DNA from 2 places in the Streptomyces sp. NPDC046712 genome. Region 1 is predicted to be linked to the other one. Evidence: riboswitches for the same ligand, from Rfam matches in the RefSeq annotation. Region 1 holds a riboswitch; the other holds the start of a gene.
The links. Region 1 has a riboswitch for cobalamin ahead of ABZ939_RS24090 (cobalamin biosynthesis protein). Riboswitches for the same ligand answer to the same signal wherever they lie in the genome.
Positions count from the first base shown of each region.

Region 1 (7,323 bases):
TGTGCAGGGTGACCAGTTCGGGGCGGCGGGCGGCCAGCTCGAGGGACGGCTCCCAGGGGGCGATGGTGTCGTCGGGGCCGTGGAAGACGAGGGTCGGCACGCGCAGCCCGGCCGGGTCGGCGACCTCCTGGAGACGGTCGCCGTGCAGACCGGCCCTGCCCCGGGCGGCTCGGACCGCGAGCGGGAGCAGCGGGCCGGGGACGCCGCGGGCCGCGGCAAGGTTGCGCAGGGTGGCCTCGCGGTCGAGCACCGGGGAGTCCAGGACGAGGCCGCGGACCACGTCCCGTACGCCGGAGTCGGCGGCGGCGTGCAGGGCCATCGCGGCGCCCGTGCCCCAGCCGTACAGGACGACCTGCTGGGCGCCCTTGCGGACGGCGTGGCGGAGGGCCGCGTCGACGTCGCGCCACTCGGAGTCGCCGAGGTGGCCGAGGCCGTCCGGGGACGGGGGCGCGCCCTCGTCCCCGCGGTAGGCCACGCAGAGGACGGGGATCTGCCGTCGGGAGAGGAACGGCACGAGGTTGAGGGGGTGCCGGCGGGTGGTGCCGAGGCCGTGCAGGGCGATCACCCAGGTGGAGCGGGCCCCTGGGACGAGCCAGGCGGGCAGGGTGCCGAGTTCGCCGGGGATCTCGACGTCCTCGTGGTCGAGGCCGAGCGCGCTGTGCGGGGTGCCGCTGTGCAGCTCGGGGGTGAGACGGACCCGGGCGCCGGGTTCCAGGGTGCCGAGTTCGACCCGTTCCAGGCGGCGGACGACGGTGTCCGCGGTGTGCGGGACGCGGTCGAGGACGGGTCCGACGACGGCGTGGACGTCGGGGCCCTGGATCCCGTACGTACCGGGACGCAGGGAGGCGAGGCTGCGGGTGAGGGTGACCCGGTCGGGTCCCGTGTCGTGCACGGTGAGCCGGGGGTCGCCGGGCAGGGGCCGTCCGGACGCCGCCTTGAGGGCGGCGTCGCCGGCGTACCGGCCGGCCGCGACCGCGGCCGCGCCGACACCGATCAGAGTGGTGACGGCCGCTGCCGTCGCTGTAGCCGGGCGCACTGTCCCAGTGTCGGCAGGGCGGCGGCTGGCTGCCACCGGACAGACCCGGACGGACCCTCCCGGGTCTGCCCCTGGGGAGTGACGTGGATCTCGTCCGCGGGTCCCCCGGTCGGCTGATGCGGTCCAGAGGGTGACACGGGACGGGAGTGACGGAAGTGGAGGAAGTCTCATCTGCCCTGTAACCGCATGGCTTACCCCGGGTTGCACGGGGACCACATCGTGGACAGGTGGCCTCCCGCACGGCTAAGCGGAATGCTCCGACACCGGATAGGGACACCATGCAGCCCGACCCAGTTCACCTTCCGTTCACTCAGGTTGCCTACGTTCGACCAGCCACTGACGTCAAACGATTGCCTGGGTAAATGGAACACATCACGCTGCTGCTCGCGATTGTGGTCGTGACAGCTCTCGTGTTCGATTTCACGAACGGTTTCCACGACACCGCCAACGCGATGGCGACGACCATCTCGACCGGTGCCCTCAAGCCCAAGACGGCGGTGGCCATGTCCGCCGTGCTCAACCTGGTCGGCGCGTTCCTGTCCGTGGAGGTCGCCAAGACGATCTCCGGCGGGATCATCAACGAACAGGGCATTCGTACCGAAGTGATCTTCGCGGCGCTCGTCGGCGCCATCCTCTGGAATCTGCTGACCTGGCTCATGGGTCTGCCGTCCAGCTCCTCCCACGCCCTCTTCGGCGGCCTCATCGGCGCGGCCGTGATGTCGGCCGGCTGGTCGGCCGTCAACGGCGGCACCATCGTCACCAAGGTGCTCATCCCCGCGGTCGCCGCGCCGCTCGTCGCCGGCCTCGCCGCGATGGCGGCCACCAGGCTGACGTACAAGATCACCTCCCGGACCGACGAGAAGTCCACGGCCAAGGGCTACCGGGTCGGCCAGATCGCCTCCGCCGGTCTCGTCTCCCTCGCCCACGGCACCAACGACGCGCAGAAGACCATGGGTGTCATCACCCTGGCCCTGGTCACCCAGGGTGTCGTCGCCCCCGGCTCCAACCCTCCGATGTGGGTCGTCGTCTCCGCCGGTGTCGCGATCGCGCTCGGCACCTACCTCGGCGGCTGGCGCATCATCCGCACCATGGGCAAGGGGCTCACCGACCTGCAGCCGCAGCAGGGCTTCGCCGCCCAGACCAGCGCCGCCACGGTCATCCTGGCCTCGTCCAACCTGGGCTTCTCCCTCTCCACCACGCAGTCCTGCTCCGGCGCCGTGATGGGCGCGGGCCTCGGCCGCAAGGGCGGTGTCGTCCGCTGGTCGACCGCGACCCGGATGTTCGTCGCCTGGGGTCTGACCCTGCCCGCCGCGGGCCTGGTCGCCGCAGGCGCCGAGTTCCTCACCAAGCAGGGCAGCTGGGGCGTCGCCGCCGTCGCGGTCCTCCTCGTCTCCGGCTCGGGCGTCATCTGGGCGCTGTCGCGCCGCAAGCCGGTCGACCACCACAACGTCACGGCCGACGACATCGACGCCGAGCCCGCTGGTGTCGTGACCACCGCGATCGCGGCCGTCACCCCGCCGCCCGCCGGTTCCGTCGCCGCCGTCGCGGACGAGGACCTCAAGACCACCATCCCCTCGCCGGCCCCCACGGACCCGGCAGCCCCCACGGCCCCCGCGGCCGCGGTGTAAGGAACGAACGACATGAAGATCGACTGGGCAGCTCTCGGCTCCGTCTTCGGAGTCAGCCTCGTGGCGACCGTCGCCCTCGTGGGCCTGTTCACCCTCGGCATCGTCGGCCTCTCCAAGCAGGAGCAGGCCGCCTCCCAGGGAGGCTCCGCCGCCCTGGCGCGCACCGGCGCGTACGCCTGCTTCGCGCTGTGCGCGGCGGCCGTCGCGTTCGGCATCTATCTGATCGTCGTCTGACGACGGTCCCGCTTCGACGGACGGGCGGGTCGCACCTTCGGGTGCGGCCCGCCCGTCCGTCGTGTCGGGGTCGCGACCCGGCCATGATCCGCCGGACAGACCCTGGGTGTGGGGCTTCGCACACTGTCCCGCCGCAGGTCAAGGGTGAGTTGACGGGTGTTCGCACAGCGTGGTGGACTTCCGGGGCCATTACGGCGGCAGTAGAGGAAGTCCGGTGCGAATCCGGCGCGGTCCCGCCACTGTGACCGGGGAGTCGAACCCCGGGAGCCAGGAACTCTCACCGCCGGTCACGTCGAGCCAGGGCGCGGACCCTGAGTGAGGACACAGCGCCATGCCCGGCCGCAGAGCAGCCACAGGTGTATTCGCGTACGGCGCCGCCGCCGGTCTGGCGGCGGACCTGATCATCGGCGACCCCCGCCGCGGCCATCCGGTCGCCGCGTTCGGACGGGTCGCCGGCTCCGTCGAGAAGCTTCTCCGGCGCGACCACCGCGGGTGGGGCGCGCTGCACACCGCCGTCTGCGCCGGCGGTGCCACGGCGGTCGCGGCGCTGGCCGCCCGTACCGTGCGCGATCGTCCCGGAGCCGCCGTCGCCCTGACCGCCGCCTCCGTGTGGGCCGTCGTCGGTGGTACGACCCTGGGCCGGGAGGCCCGCGCCATCGGCGGGGCCCTGGCGGCCGGGGACCTGGAGGTGGCCCGAGAGCGGCTGCCGCATCTGGTGGGGCGTGACCCGCAGGCCCTGGACGGTCCGGCGATGGCCCGCGCGGTGGTGGAGTCGGTCGCCGAGAACACCTCCGACGCCGTCGTGGGCGCTCTGGTCTGGGGAGCGGTCGCGGGGGTTCCCGGCCTGGTCGGCTTCCGGGCCGTGAACACGCTGGACGCGATGGTCGGCCACAAGTCCCCGACGTACCGGCGCTTCGGCTGGGCCTCGGCCCGGCTCGACGACGTGGCCGGCTGGCCGGGGGCCCGGCTGACCGCCGCCCTCGCGACGGTGGCGGGCGGCAACCCGAGGGGGGCCGTGAAGGCCTGGCGCCAGGACGCGGCCAAGCACCCCAGCCCCAACGCCGGTCCGGTGGAGGCGTCCTTCGCGGGAGCGCTCGGCGTACGGCTCGGGGGGACGCTCTCGTACGGCGGACGGGTCGAACACCGGCCCGTACTGAACGGGGAGGGCCGGGCCGTGGAGGTCGGCGACATCGAGCGGGCGGTACGGCTCTCGCGCCGGGTGACCGCGCTGACGCTGGCGGTGTGTGTGGGTGGACGGATCGTGGCGGGCGCGATGAAGCGGAGGAAGGCATGAGAGGCGGGGGGCTGCTGGTCGCGGGGACCACGTCCGACGCGGGCAAGAGCGTCGTCACGGCGGGCATCTGCCGCTGGCTGGTCCGGCAGGGCGTGAAGGTCGCCCCGTTCAAGGGCCAGAACATGTCCCTGAACTCCTTCGTGACGAGGGAGGGCGCGGAGATCGGCCGGGCGCAGGCCATGCAGGCGCAGGCGGCCCGGGTCGAACCGACCGCGCTGATGAACCCCGTTCTGCTGAAGCCGGGCAGCGACCGCTCGAGCCAGGTCGTCCTGATGGGCAAGCCGGTGGGCGAACTCAGCGCCAGGGGCTACCACGGGGGGCGGCAGAAGGAGCTCTTCGAGCCGGTCCTGGCGTGCCTGGAGGAGCTGCGGGGCACGTATGACGCCGTGATCTGCGAGGGGGCGGGCAGTCCGGCCGAGATCAACCTGCGGCGCACGGACATCGTGAACATGGGCATCGCACGGGCGGCGCGGCTGCCGGTGCTGGTGGTCGGCGACATCGACCGGGGCGGGGTCTTCGCCCAGTTCTTCGGTACGACGGCGCTGCTCGCGCCCGAGGACCAGGAGCTGATCGCGGGCTACCTCGTGAACAAGTTCCGCGGCGACGTGACCCTGCTCGAGCCGGGCCTCGACATGCTGCATGGGCTCACCGGGCGCCGGACGTTCGGTGTCCTGCCGTACGCGCACGGGCTCGGCATCGACGAGGAGGACGGCCTGCGGGTCTCCCTGCGGGGCGCCGTCCGCGAGTCGGTCGTGACGCCGCCGGTCGGCGAGGACGTGCTGCGGGTCGCCGTGTGCGCCGTGCCGCTGATGTCCAACTTCACCGACGTGGACGCCCTCGCGGCCGAACCGGGCGTGGTGGTGCGGTTCGTGGACCGGGCCGAGGAGCTCGTCGACGCGGACCTGGTGGTCGTGCCGGGGACCCGGGGGACGGTCAAGGCGCTGGCGTGGCTGCGCGAGCGCGGACTCGCGGACGCGCTGGCACGGCGGGCGGCGGAGGGCCGGCCGGTACTCGGCATCTGCGGCGGCTTCCAGTCCCTCGGTGAACGGATCGAGGACGAGGTCGAGTCGAGGGCGGGCACCGTGGACGGGCTCGGACTGCTGCCCGTACGCGTCCGGTTCGCGCCCGAGAAGACCCTTGCCCGGCCGGTCGGCGAGGCGCTCGGCGAGCACGTCGAGGGGTACGAGATCCACCACGGCGTCGCGGAGGTGCTCGGCGGCGACCCCTTCCTGGACGGCTGCCGGGTCGGCGCTGTGTGGGGCACCCACTGGCACGGATCGCTGGAGAGCGACGGCTTCCGCCGGGCGTTCCTTCGGGAGGTCGCGGCGGCGGCCGGACGGCGCTTCGTCCCGGCCCCCGACACGTCGTTCCACGCGCTGCGGGAGGAGCAGCTTGACCGCCTCGGCGACCTGATCGAGGAACACGCGGACACGGACGCGCTGCTGCGGCTGATCGAGACCGGGGCCCCGGCGGGGCTGCCGTTCATCCCGCCGGGCGCGCCGTGAACGCCCCCGAGTCCGTACGAGTTGAAGGAGTGACCACCCGATGAGCACCCGGTATCCGTTCACCGCCGTCGTCGGCATGGACGACCTGCGGCTTGCGCTGCTGCTGAACGCGGTGAGCCCCGCGGTGGGTGGTGTCCTCGTACGCGGCGAGAAGGGCACCGCGAAGTCGACCGCCGTGCGGGCGCTCGCGGACCTGCTGCCCGAGGTCCCGGTGGTCACCGGCTGTCGCTTCAGCTGCGACCCTGGCGCGCCCGATCCGCAGTGCCCGGACGGGCCGCACGAGGCCGCGCCGGCCGGCGCGCGCCCCGCGCGGATGGTCGAGCTGCCCGTCGGCGCCTCCGAGGACCGGCTGGTCGGCGCGCTGGACATCGAGAGGGCGCTCGCCGAGGGCGTGAAGGCCTTCGAGCCCGGGCTGCTCGCGGACGCGCACCGCGGGATCCTGTACGTCGACGAGGTCAACCTCCTCCACGACCACCTGATCGACCTGCTCCTCGACGCCGCCGCCATGGGCTCCTCGTACGTCGAGCGCGAGGGCGTCTCCGTACGGCACGCGGCCCGTTTCCTGCTGGTCGGCACGATGAACCCCGAAGAGGGCGAGTTGCGGCCGCAGTTGCTGGACCGCTTCGGGCTCACCGTCGAGGTCGCGGCCTCACGCGAGCCCGAGCAAAGGGTCGAAGTGGTGCGCCGCCGGCTCGCCTTCGACGACGACCCGGCCGCCTTCGCCGCCCGGTGGGCCGATGAGGAGACCGCGCTGCGGGACCGGATCGTCGCCGCCCGCCGGCTCCTTCCGAGCGTCGCGCTCGGCGACGCCGCGCTGCTCCAGATCGCGGCGACCTGCGCCGCGTTCGAGGTGGACGGGATGCGCGCGGACATCGTGATGGCCCGGACGGCGACGGCGCTCGCCGCGTGGGCGGGGCGGACGGAGGTGACCTCCGAGGACGTACGGCAGGCCGCGCTGCTCGCCCTCCCCCACCGCAGGCGACGGAACCCGTTCGACGCGCCCGGCCTCGACGAGGACAAGCTCGACGAGACGCTGGAGCGGTTCAAGGGCGACGAGGACCCCGACGACGATCCGGATCCCGGTCCGGGAAACGGCGGCCCCGACGGCGGAGGCGGCGGAGTTCCTCCGCAGGGTGAGGGGCCTGACTCGGCTCCGGAGAACGCCGGTTCGGACGAGGCCCCGGCCCCCGCACCCGCTCCGGGCGGTGGTGGCGGCGCCGGTGAGCGGGCCGCCGTGAAAGCCGCCGAGCCCTTCCGTACGAAGATGCTCAGCGTGCCCGGACTCGGCGAGGGCGCGGCCGGGCGCCGCTCCCGGGCCCGTACCGAGCACGGCAGGACGACGGGGTCCGTGCGGCCCCGGGGCGCGCTGACCAAGCTCCACCTGGCCGCGACCGTGCACGCCGCCGCCCCGCACCAGAAGGCGCGCGGCCGGTCCGGCCCCGGGCTCGTGGTCCGCCGGGACGACCTGCGGCAGGCGACCCGCGAGGGCCGCGAGGGGAACCTCGTGCTCTTCGCCGTGGACGCGTCCGGTTCGATGGCGGCCCGGCAGCGGATGAGCGCCGTCAAGGGCGCCGTGCTCTCGCTGCTGCTCGACGCCTACCAGCGCCGTGACAAGGTCGGCCTGGT
Region 1 covers NZ_JBEYYW010000019.1:58,555-65,877, forward strand. Annotated here, with positions in the region: gene ABZ939_RS24075 (alpha/beta hydrolase) at 1-1,036, opposite strand, end outside; gene ABZ939_RS24080 (inorganic phosphate transporter) at 1,399-2,664, shown strand; gene ABZ939_RS24085 (hypothetical protein) at 2,677-2,898, shown strand; cobalamin riboswitch at 3,053-3,197, shown strand; gene ABZ939_RS24090 (cobalamin biosynthesis protein) at 3,230-4,192, shown strand; gene ABZ939_RS24095 (cobyric acid synthase) at 4,189-5,697, shown strand; gene ABZ939_RS24100 (putative cobaltochelatase) at 5,738-7,323, shown strand, end outside.

Region 2 (7,323 bases), on a different contig from region 1:
AGGGCGTACCGGTGGCGGCGACCTCCGAGGAGGCCGCCGCCTGGGTGTGGGCGGGGTGGGAGCTCAGCCCGCGTACGGGGCGAACTCGGTGACCTCGACCCAGGAGACGGAGTCGAGGTCCGTCACGGCGAGCGAGTTCTCCCAGTCGTCCACGGCCACGACGGCGTAGCGCACGGTCTCGCCGTCGCCCGGGACCGCCCGGAAGAAGGAGGTGGTCTCCTCGCCGAGCCACGCGATGCGCGAGAACATCCAGACGCCTTCGCCGTCCTCGCTCTCCAGCCACTCGCCCCGCAGCACCTCGTACCGCTTGAGGTCCGGCTCGGTGTTCGGCTCCCACTCCACGAGTTCGCCGTCCTCGCGCGCCGTCACCTTCAGACCGGCGACGGGCGCAGGGGCGACCAGGTCGCCCTCGGTCGTGACCGAAGCCTCGGCGGAGACCGGGGACTCGTTGCCGGCCCCGTCCACCGCCGCGACCGTGTACCGGTACGTCGTGCCGTACCTGACGGTCCCGTCGGTGCTGCTGGTGCCGGAGGCGGTCTTGAGGAACAGGCCGTCACGGTAGATGCGGTAGGAGACCACGTCCGTGTCGGCGGGGGCGGTCCAGTTCAGGATGATCCACCGGGGGTCGTCCACCACCGTCAGGCCGGTCGGCGCCGCGGACGCGTAGTCGCCGTGCGTGGCGGAGACGGCGGTCCGCGGGGAGGTGTTCCCGGCGGCATCGAGGGCGGAGACCCAGTAGGTGTAGCCGGTCCGCTCGGTGACGGCCGTGTCGTTCCAGGACGTCGCGGTCACCGTGGCGACCTGGGTGACCGGTTCGGTCGTCCCGGCGGCGGCTGTCCGCTGGCGGTGGACGAGGTACTTCGCCGCCCCGGGCACCGGCTGCCAGGCCAGGCCCACTCCGGCCTGCGCGTCGGTGACCGTCAGCCCGCCCGGCGCGGCCGGCGCCGTCCGGTCCACGCTCGCGACCGTCAGGTCCGCGCTGCCGACGGACTCCAGGCCCGCCTTGTCGACGGCGCGGACCTCGTAGAGGAACGATTCGCCGGTGGCAGGCGGGTAGTTCACGTACGAGGTGCCCGTGACCAGGGCCGTACCGCTGATCTTGGCCCAGGACGTCGTGGCCAGGCGGCGGTAGACGCGGTAGCCGGCGAGGTCCATCTCCTTGTTCGCCGCCCAGCGGAGGGTCGCCTTGTTGGCGACCCGGTCGTACGCGACGGTCGGGCCGGTCGGGGCGAGCGGGCGGACCGTATCGACGGTGGCCGTCGTGCGGGGCGCGTAGGAGAAGCTGACGTTCGCGTTGCCCGTCCAGGCCACGTAGTCCACGCGGATGGTGTGGCGTCCCGCCGGGACGGTGAGGTTGACGGTCTTGTACTGCGTCGTGGAGACGTTCCGCCACAGGTCGATCTTGCGCACCCCGTCGACGTACACGCGGATGCCGTCCTGCGTCGCGGCGGAGAACGCGAACGGTCCGCCGGAGCCGAAGTCGCGGGTGACGGACCACCGGACGGAGAAGTTGTCCCTGGGCAGGGTGACGCCGGCCGGGTCGCCGGTGCCGTAGTTCTCGGCTATGGCGGTGTCGCAGGCGGTCAGCTTGGGCGTGCCGCTGAACGAGGTGTTGGCGTAGTACTGCGCCGTCCAGACCGGGGACGTGCAGGTGACGGCCGCGGAGGCCGGGGTGGCGGTCAGCAGACCGCCGGCGGCGGTGAGGGCGGCCGTCGTGGCCAGCGCGCTCAGCCGAGTACGAGTCATCACAGAGAGAGGGGCCCTTTCCGGACCAACACGAAGCCAATGAGGTGTGGGGGAAGGGCGGTGCGGGTGGGGCCGGTGATCCGCCGGAGGGGGACTCTACCGCCCCCCCGCCGAACCCCGACCAGGGGTTTCGGCGGGGGCCGGGGAGCCGGAAGCCGACCGCGTCACCCGTACCGGCGCGGCGTCCAGGTGATCGTGCGGCCGTCGCCGCGTTCCACCGCGCGCGTCTGGGACGAGCCGATCAGGAGCAGCGTGCGCATGTCGACCTCGCTCGGCTCCAGGGTCTTCAGGGTGACGATCCGGACCGACTGCTCCGGGCCGCCCACGTCCCGTGCCACGACCACCGGCGTCTCGGGCGAACGGAGTTCGAGGAGCAGCTCGCGGGCGGCCGCCACCTGGTGGGTGCGGGACTTGGAACCCGGGTTGTAGAGCGCCAGGACCAGGTCCGCCTCCGCCGCCGCGCGCAGCCGGCCGGCGATGACGTCCCAGGGCTTGAGGCGGTCGGAGAGGGAGATGGTCGCGTAGTCGTGGCCGAGCGGCGCCCCCGCCGCGGCCGCCGCGGCGTTCGCCGCGGTCACGCCGGGCAGGACGCGCACGGGCACGTCCGCGTACCGCTCCTCCGAGGCCACCTCCAGGACCGCCGTCGCCATGGCGAAGACACCGGGGTCGCCGCCCGAGACGACCGCGACCCGGTGCCCGCGCCTGGCCAGGTCGAGCGCGAACTCGGCGCGCTCGGACTCGACCTTGTTGTCCGAGCCGTGCCGGCGCTGGCCGGGCCGCAGCACCGGGACCCGGTCGAGGTACGTGGTGTAGCCGACCAGGTCGTCGGCGTTCACCAGCGCACCGCGCGACTCCGGCGTCAGCCAGGGCGCGCCCGCCGGGCCGGTGCCCACGACGACGACCTCGCCCCGCTCGCGTACGGGCGGAACGGCGTCGATACGGGAGGGCAGTACGGCCACCGAGAAGTACGGGACGGTCTCCGGGTCCACCTCGGCGAGTTCGGAGGTCCGCTCGCCCGCCATGAACGCCCGCTCCACGTACCGCGCGTCCTCCAGGCGGCCCGCCCGCTCCAGGGCGCGCCGCACGGTCGGGAACGTCCGGCCGAGCTTCATCACGACCGCCGAGTCCGTGCCCGCCAGGCGGGCCGTCAGCTCGTCCTCCGGCAGCGTGCCGGGGATGATCGTCAGGACCTCCTCGGCCTCGCACAGCGGCTCGCCGAGCCGCGCGGCGGCCGCGCTGACCGAGGTGACGCCGGGGATGACGGTGGTGTCGTAGCGGTCCGCGAGCCGCTTGTGCATGTGCTGGTACGAGCCGTAGAAGAGCGGGTCGCCCTCGGCGAGCACGGCAACCGTGCGGCCCGCGTCCAGGTGCGCGGCGAGGCGGGCCGCCGCCTCCTCGTAGAAGTCGTCGAGCGCGCCCCGGTAGCCGCCGGGGTGGTCGGTGGTCTCCACCGTGAGCGGGTACATGAGCCGCTCCTCGATGTGGTCCTCGCGGAGGTGCTCCGCCGCGATGGAGCGCGCGATGGACCGGCCGTGGCGGGCCGAGTGGTACGCGACGACATCGGCCTCGGCGATGGCCTTCACCGCGGCCACCGTCATCAGGTTCGGGTCGCCGGGCCCGAGGCCGACTCCGTACAGCTTGCCGCTCATGCCTGGATCTCCGCTTCGGTCGCGATGGCGTTGATCGCGGCGGCGGTCATCGCACTGCCGCCGCGCCGGCCCCGTACGACGAGGTGGTCGAGACCCAGCTCCTGTCCCCGGTCCACGAGGGCGTCCTTGGACTCGGCGGCGCCGATGAAGCCGACCGGTATGCCGAGGACGGCGGCGGGGCGCGGCGCGCCCTTGGCGATCATCTCCAGCAGGTGGAAGAGGGCGGTGGGCGCGTTGCCGATGGCGACGACGGAGCCTTCGAGGCGGTCGCGCCAGAGTTCGAGGGCGGCGGCGCTGCGGGTGGTGCCGAGGTCGGCGGCGAGGCCGGGCACGGCCGGGTCGGAGAGGGTGCAGATCACCTCGTTGTCGGCGGGCAGCCGCTTGCGGGTGACTCCGCTGGCGACCATCTGCGCGTCGCAGAGGATCGGGGCGCCGGCGCGCAGCGCCTCCCGGGCGCGGGCGACGACCTGCGGCGAGTAGGCGATATCGCGTACGAGGTCGGTCATGCCGCAGGCGTGGATCATTCGCACCGCGACCTGGGCGACGTCGGCGGGGAGCCCCGCGAGGTCCGCCTCGGCGCGGATCGTGGCAAAGGACTGGCGGTAGATCTCCGCGCCGTCCTTCTCGTAGGCGAACATCGTGTCGTTCTCGCTCATCTCGTTGTACGGGTTGTGCGGGCCGTTGCGACTGCTTCGGTCAGGGAGGTACGGGGGGTGGGGACGCCGTTCACCAGGTAGGCGCCGTCGGCGCCGGCGAGGACGTCGACCCAGGTGCCGTCGGAGCGCTGGGGGTGGCCGCAGCGGCGCTCGCACCCGGAGTAGTGGACGGGGAGGCCCACGCGACCGGGCACGGCGTCGGCGCGGACGTCGGCGAGGGACTTGGCGCAGCCGGGGCGCCCGGTGCAGGCGCTGACGCCGGCCCAGGGGGAGTCGGGGCGGGTGATCAGCCCGTACGACTCGAGCTCGGCCAGCCGGTCCCCGGCCGTGGCCGCCGGCGTCCCGGCGACGACCACGCCCCGCCACGGGGTGAACCGCACCTCGTCCGCCGAGGCGGCCAGGGCGCGCAGCTGTTCGGCCGTCAGCCGGCCGAGGGGCGCGAGGACGTGGAGGGCGGTGGCGCCGAGGACTCCGGGGGCGGGCGGCTCGGCACCGGGGAGATCCGACGGGGGTACGGGCTCCGCCTCGATCCCGGCCCGGGCGAGGGCCCCTGCCAGGTCCGGCTCATGTCCCTCGGGCAGCTCCCGCACCCGCCAGGCCCCGTTCCCGGCGCCGCGGGCGGCTTCGAGGAATGCCTCGGCGGCGGCGAGCGCGGCACGGGGCGCGGCGCCGGCGTCAGCGGCGGCGACCCGGAAGACCTGGGCGCCGACGTGCAGGAGCGCGGTGGAGGCGCCTCGCGTGTCCGGGTCCCGGATCCCGTCCGCACCCTCGCCGTCCGCCGAGGACGCCGCTGCGATCAAGGTCACATCTCCGCCGAGGCCGGCCACATCCCCCCGCCCGTCGTCCAGGACGAAGAGGAATCGGCCGGAAAGCGCCGCCGTCCACTCCCGGGCGCACAGCAGCTCGTCCAGCTCGCGGGCCCACAACTGCACGGCGCCGTGGCCGAGTCCGTCGAGCCCGGCGGCCGGGGAGGCCACGATGTTGCGGACCCGCTCATGGGTCGGGGACGGCAGGAGACCGGCCGGGGCAAGCAGTTCCGCGAGCCTTGTCCCGCAGTCCTCCCCGAGGCCGCGCAGCTCCACGTTTCCCCGGGAGGTGACGCTGACCCGCCCGTCGCCCAGAACCTCCGCCGCGGTGGCCAGGACCTCGACCTGATGTGGCGTCAACAGGCCAGCGGGCAGGCGCAGTCGGGCCAGGCGGCCGTCGTCGGCGGGGTGCAGTCGGAGCGCCCCGGGGCAGGCGTCGCCACGGTCCCGTATGAGAGGTTCGCCCGGGTTGGGCGTGGCGGGTGGGGTGGGCGGCATGGCGGCGAGCATACCCACGTGAATCCGGCTGACCACCGGGTGTGATCCGGCCAACCCCCCGGCCTGCCGGGGGCAGGATCTACTATGCAGATCGGCATGGGGTCCCAGGACCCCGGGGAGGAAGCCCGGTGAGAATCCGGCGCGGTCCCGCCACTGTGAGCCAGGTCGCACCAGCGTCCCGGTGAGTCAGGAACTCCTGCCGTCCACACGACCACCCGGGGCGCGGACAACCCCGAGGAAGGCCTGCGCACGCATGCGAATTCTGTTGCTGTCGCACTCCGACACCGACCTGCTCAGCGCCCGCGCGGCCGGCGGCCCCGTCGAGTACCGGTTCGCCAACCCCTCCCGCCTCTCCATGGACGAGCTCCCCGGGCTCCTCGACGGCGCCGACCTCGTCCTCGTACGCCTCCTCGGCGGCCTGCGGGCCTGGGAGGAGGGACTTCAGGCGCTGCGGGCGGCGGAGAAGCCGCTGGTGGTGCTCTCCGGCGAACAGGCCCCCGACGCCCAGCTCATGGAGGCGTCCACCGTCCCCATCGGCGTCGCCACCGAGGCCCACGCCTACCTCGCGCACGGCGGCCCGGACAACCTGGAGCAGCTGGCGCGCTTCCTCTCCGACACCGTGCTGCTCACCGGCCACGGCTTCGAGGCCCCGGCCGCCGCGCCGACCTGGGGCCCGCTGGAGCGCGAGCCGCGCGTCACGGACGGCCCCGTCGTCGCCGTGCTCTACTACCGCGCCCACCACATGAGCGGGAACACCGCCTTCATCGGCTCCCTCTGCGAGGCGATCGAGGACGCCGGCGCCCGCGCCATGCCCCTGTACGTCGCGTCCCTGCGCGCCCCCGAGCCGGAGCTGCTCGACCGCCTGCGCGAGGCCGACGCGATCATCACCACCGTCCTCGCGGCCGGCGGCACCAGGCCCGCCGAGGCCCAGGCCGGCGGCGACGAGGAAGCCTGGGACGCGGGCGCGCTCGCCGCGCTCGACGTACCGATCCTGCAGGCGCTCTGCCTCACCGGCTCGCGCGCGGCCTGGGAGGAGAACGACGAGGGGCTGTCCCCGCTGGACGCCGCCAGCCAGGTCGCCGTCCCCGAGTTCGACGGCCGGCTCATCACCGTCCCGTTCTCCTTCAAGGAGATCGACGAGGACGGTCTGCCCGCCTATGTCGCCGACACCGAACGCGCGGCCCGCGTCGCCGGGATCGCCGTCCGCCACGCCCGCCTGCGGCACATCCCGAACGCCGAGAAGAAGCTCGCGCTCGTCCTCTCCGCGTACCCCACCAAGCACTCCCGGATCGGCAACGCGGTCGGCCTCGACACCCCCGCCTCCGCCGTCGCACTGCTTCGCCGCCTCCGCGCGGAGGGCTACGACTTCGGCCCGGTGGAGGAGATCCCCGGCCTCGTCTCCGGTGACGGCGACGAGCTGATCTACGCCCTGATCGAGGCCGGCGGCCACGACCAGGACTGGCTGACCGAGGAGCAGCTGGCGAAGAACCCGGTCCGCATCCCGGCCGCCGACTACAAGCGCTGGTACGCCGAACTCCCGCAGGAGCTGCGCGCCGAGGTCGAGGAGCACTGGGGGCCGCCGCCCGGCGAGATGTTCCTGGACCGGTCGCAGAACCCTGAGGGTGACATCGTGCTGGCCGCCCTGCGGCGCGGGAACCTGCTGATCCTCATCCAGCCGCCGCGCGGCTTCGGCGAGAACCCGATCGCGATCTACCACGACCCGGATCTCCCGCCGTCCCACCACTACCTGGCCGCCTACCGCTGGATCGCCGCGCGCGCCGAGGACGGCGGCTTCGGGGCGGACGCGATGGTCCACCTCGGCAAGCACGGCAACCTGGAGTGGCTGCCCGGCAAGAACGCGGGCCTGTCGGCCGCCTGCGGCCCGGACGCGGCGCTCGGCGACATCCCCCTGGTCTACCCGTTCCTCGTCAACGACCCGGGCGAGGGCACGCAGGCCAAGCGGCGCGT
Region 2 covers NZ_JBEYYW010000003.1:52,919-60,241, reverse strand. Annotated here, with positions in the region: gene ABZ939_RS04755 (cobalt-precorrin-6A reductase) at 1-92, shown strand, start outside; gene ABZ939_RS04750 (PA14 domain-containing protein) at 64-1,746, opposite strand; gene ABZ939_RS04745 (precorrin-2 C(20)-methyltransferase) at 1,911-3,395, opposite strand; gene ABZ939_RS04740 (precorrin-8X methylmutase) at 3,392-4,033, opposite strand; gene ABZ939_RS04735 (cobalamin biosynthesis protein CobG) at 4,048-5,367, opposite strand; cobalamin riboswitch at 5,433-5,572, shown strand; gene cobN (cobaltochelatase subunit CobN) at 5,609-7,323, shown strand, end outside.
Region 2: linked by a shared signal. The riboswitch ahead of cobN (cobaltochelatase subunit CobN) and the one ahead of ABZ939_RS24090 (cobalamin biosynthesis protein) in region 1 are both predicted to bind cobalamin.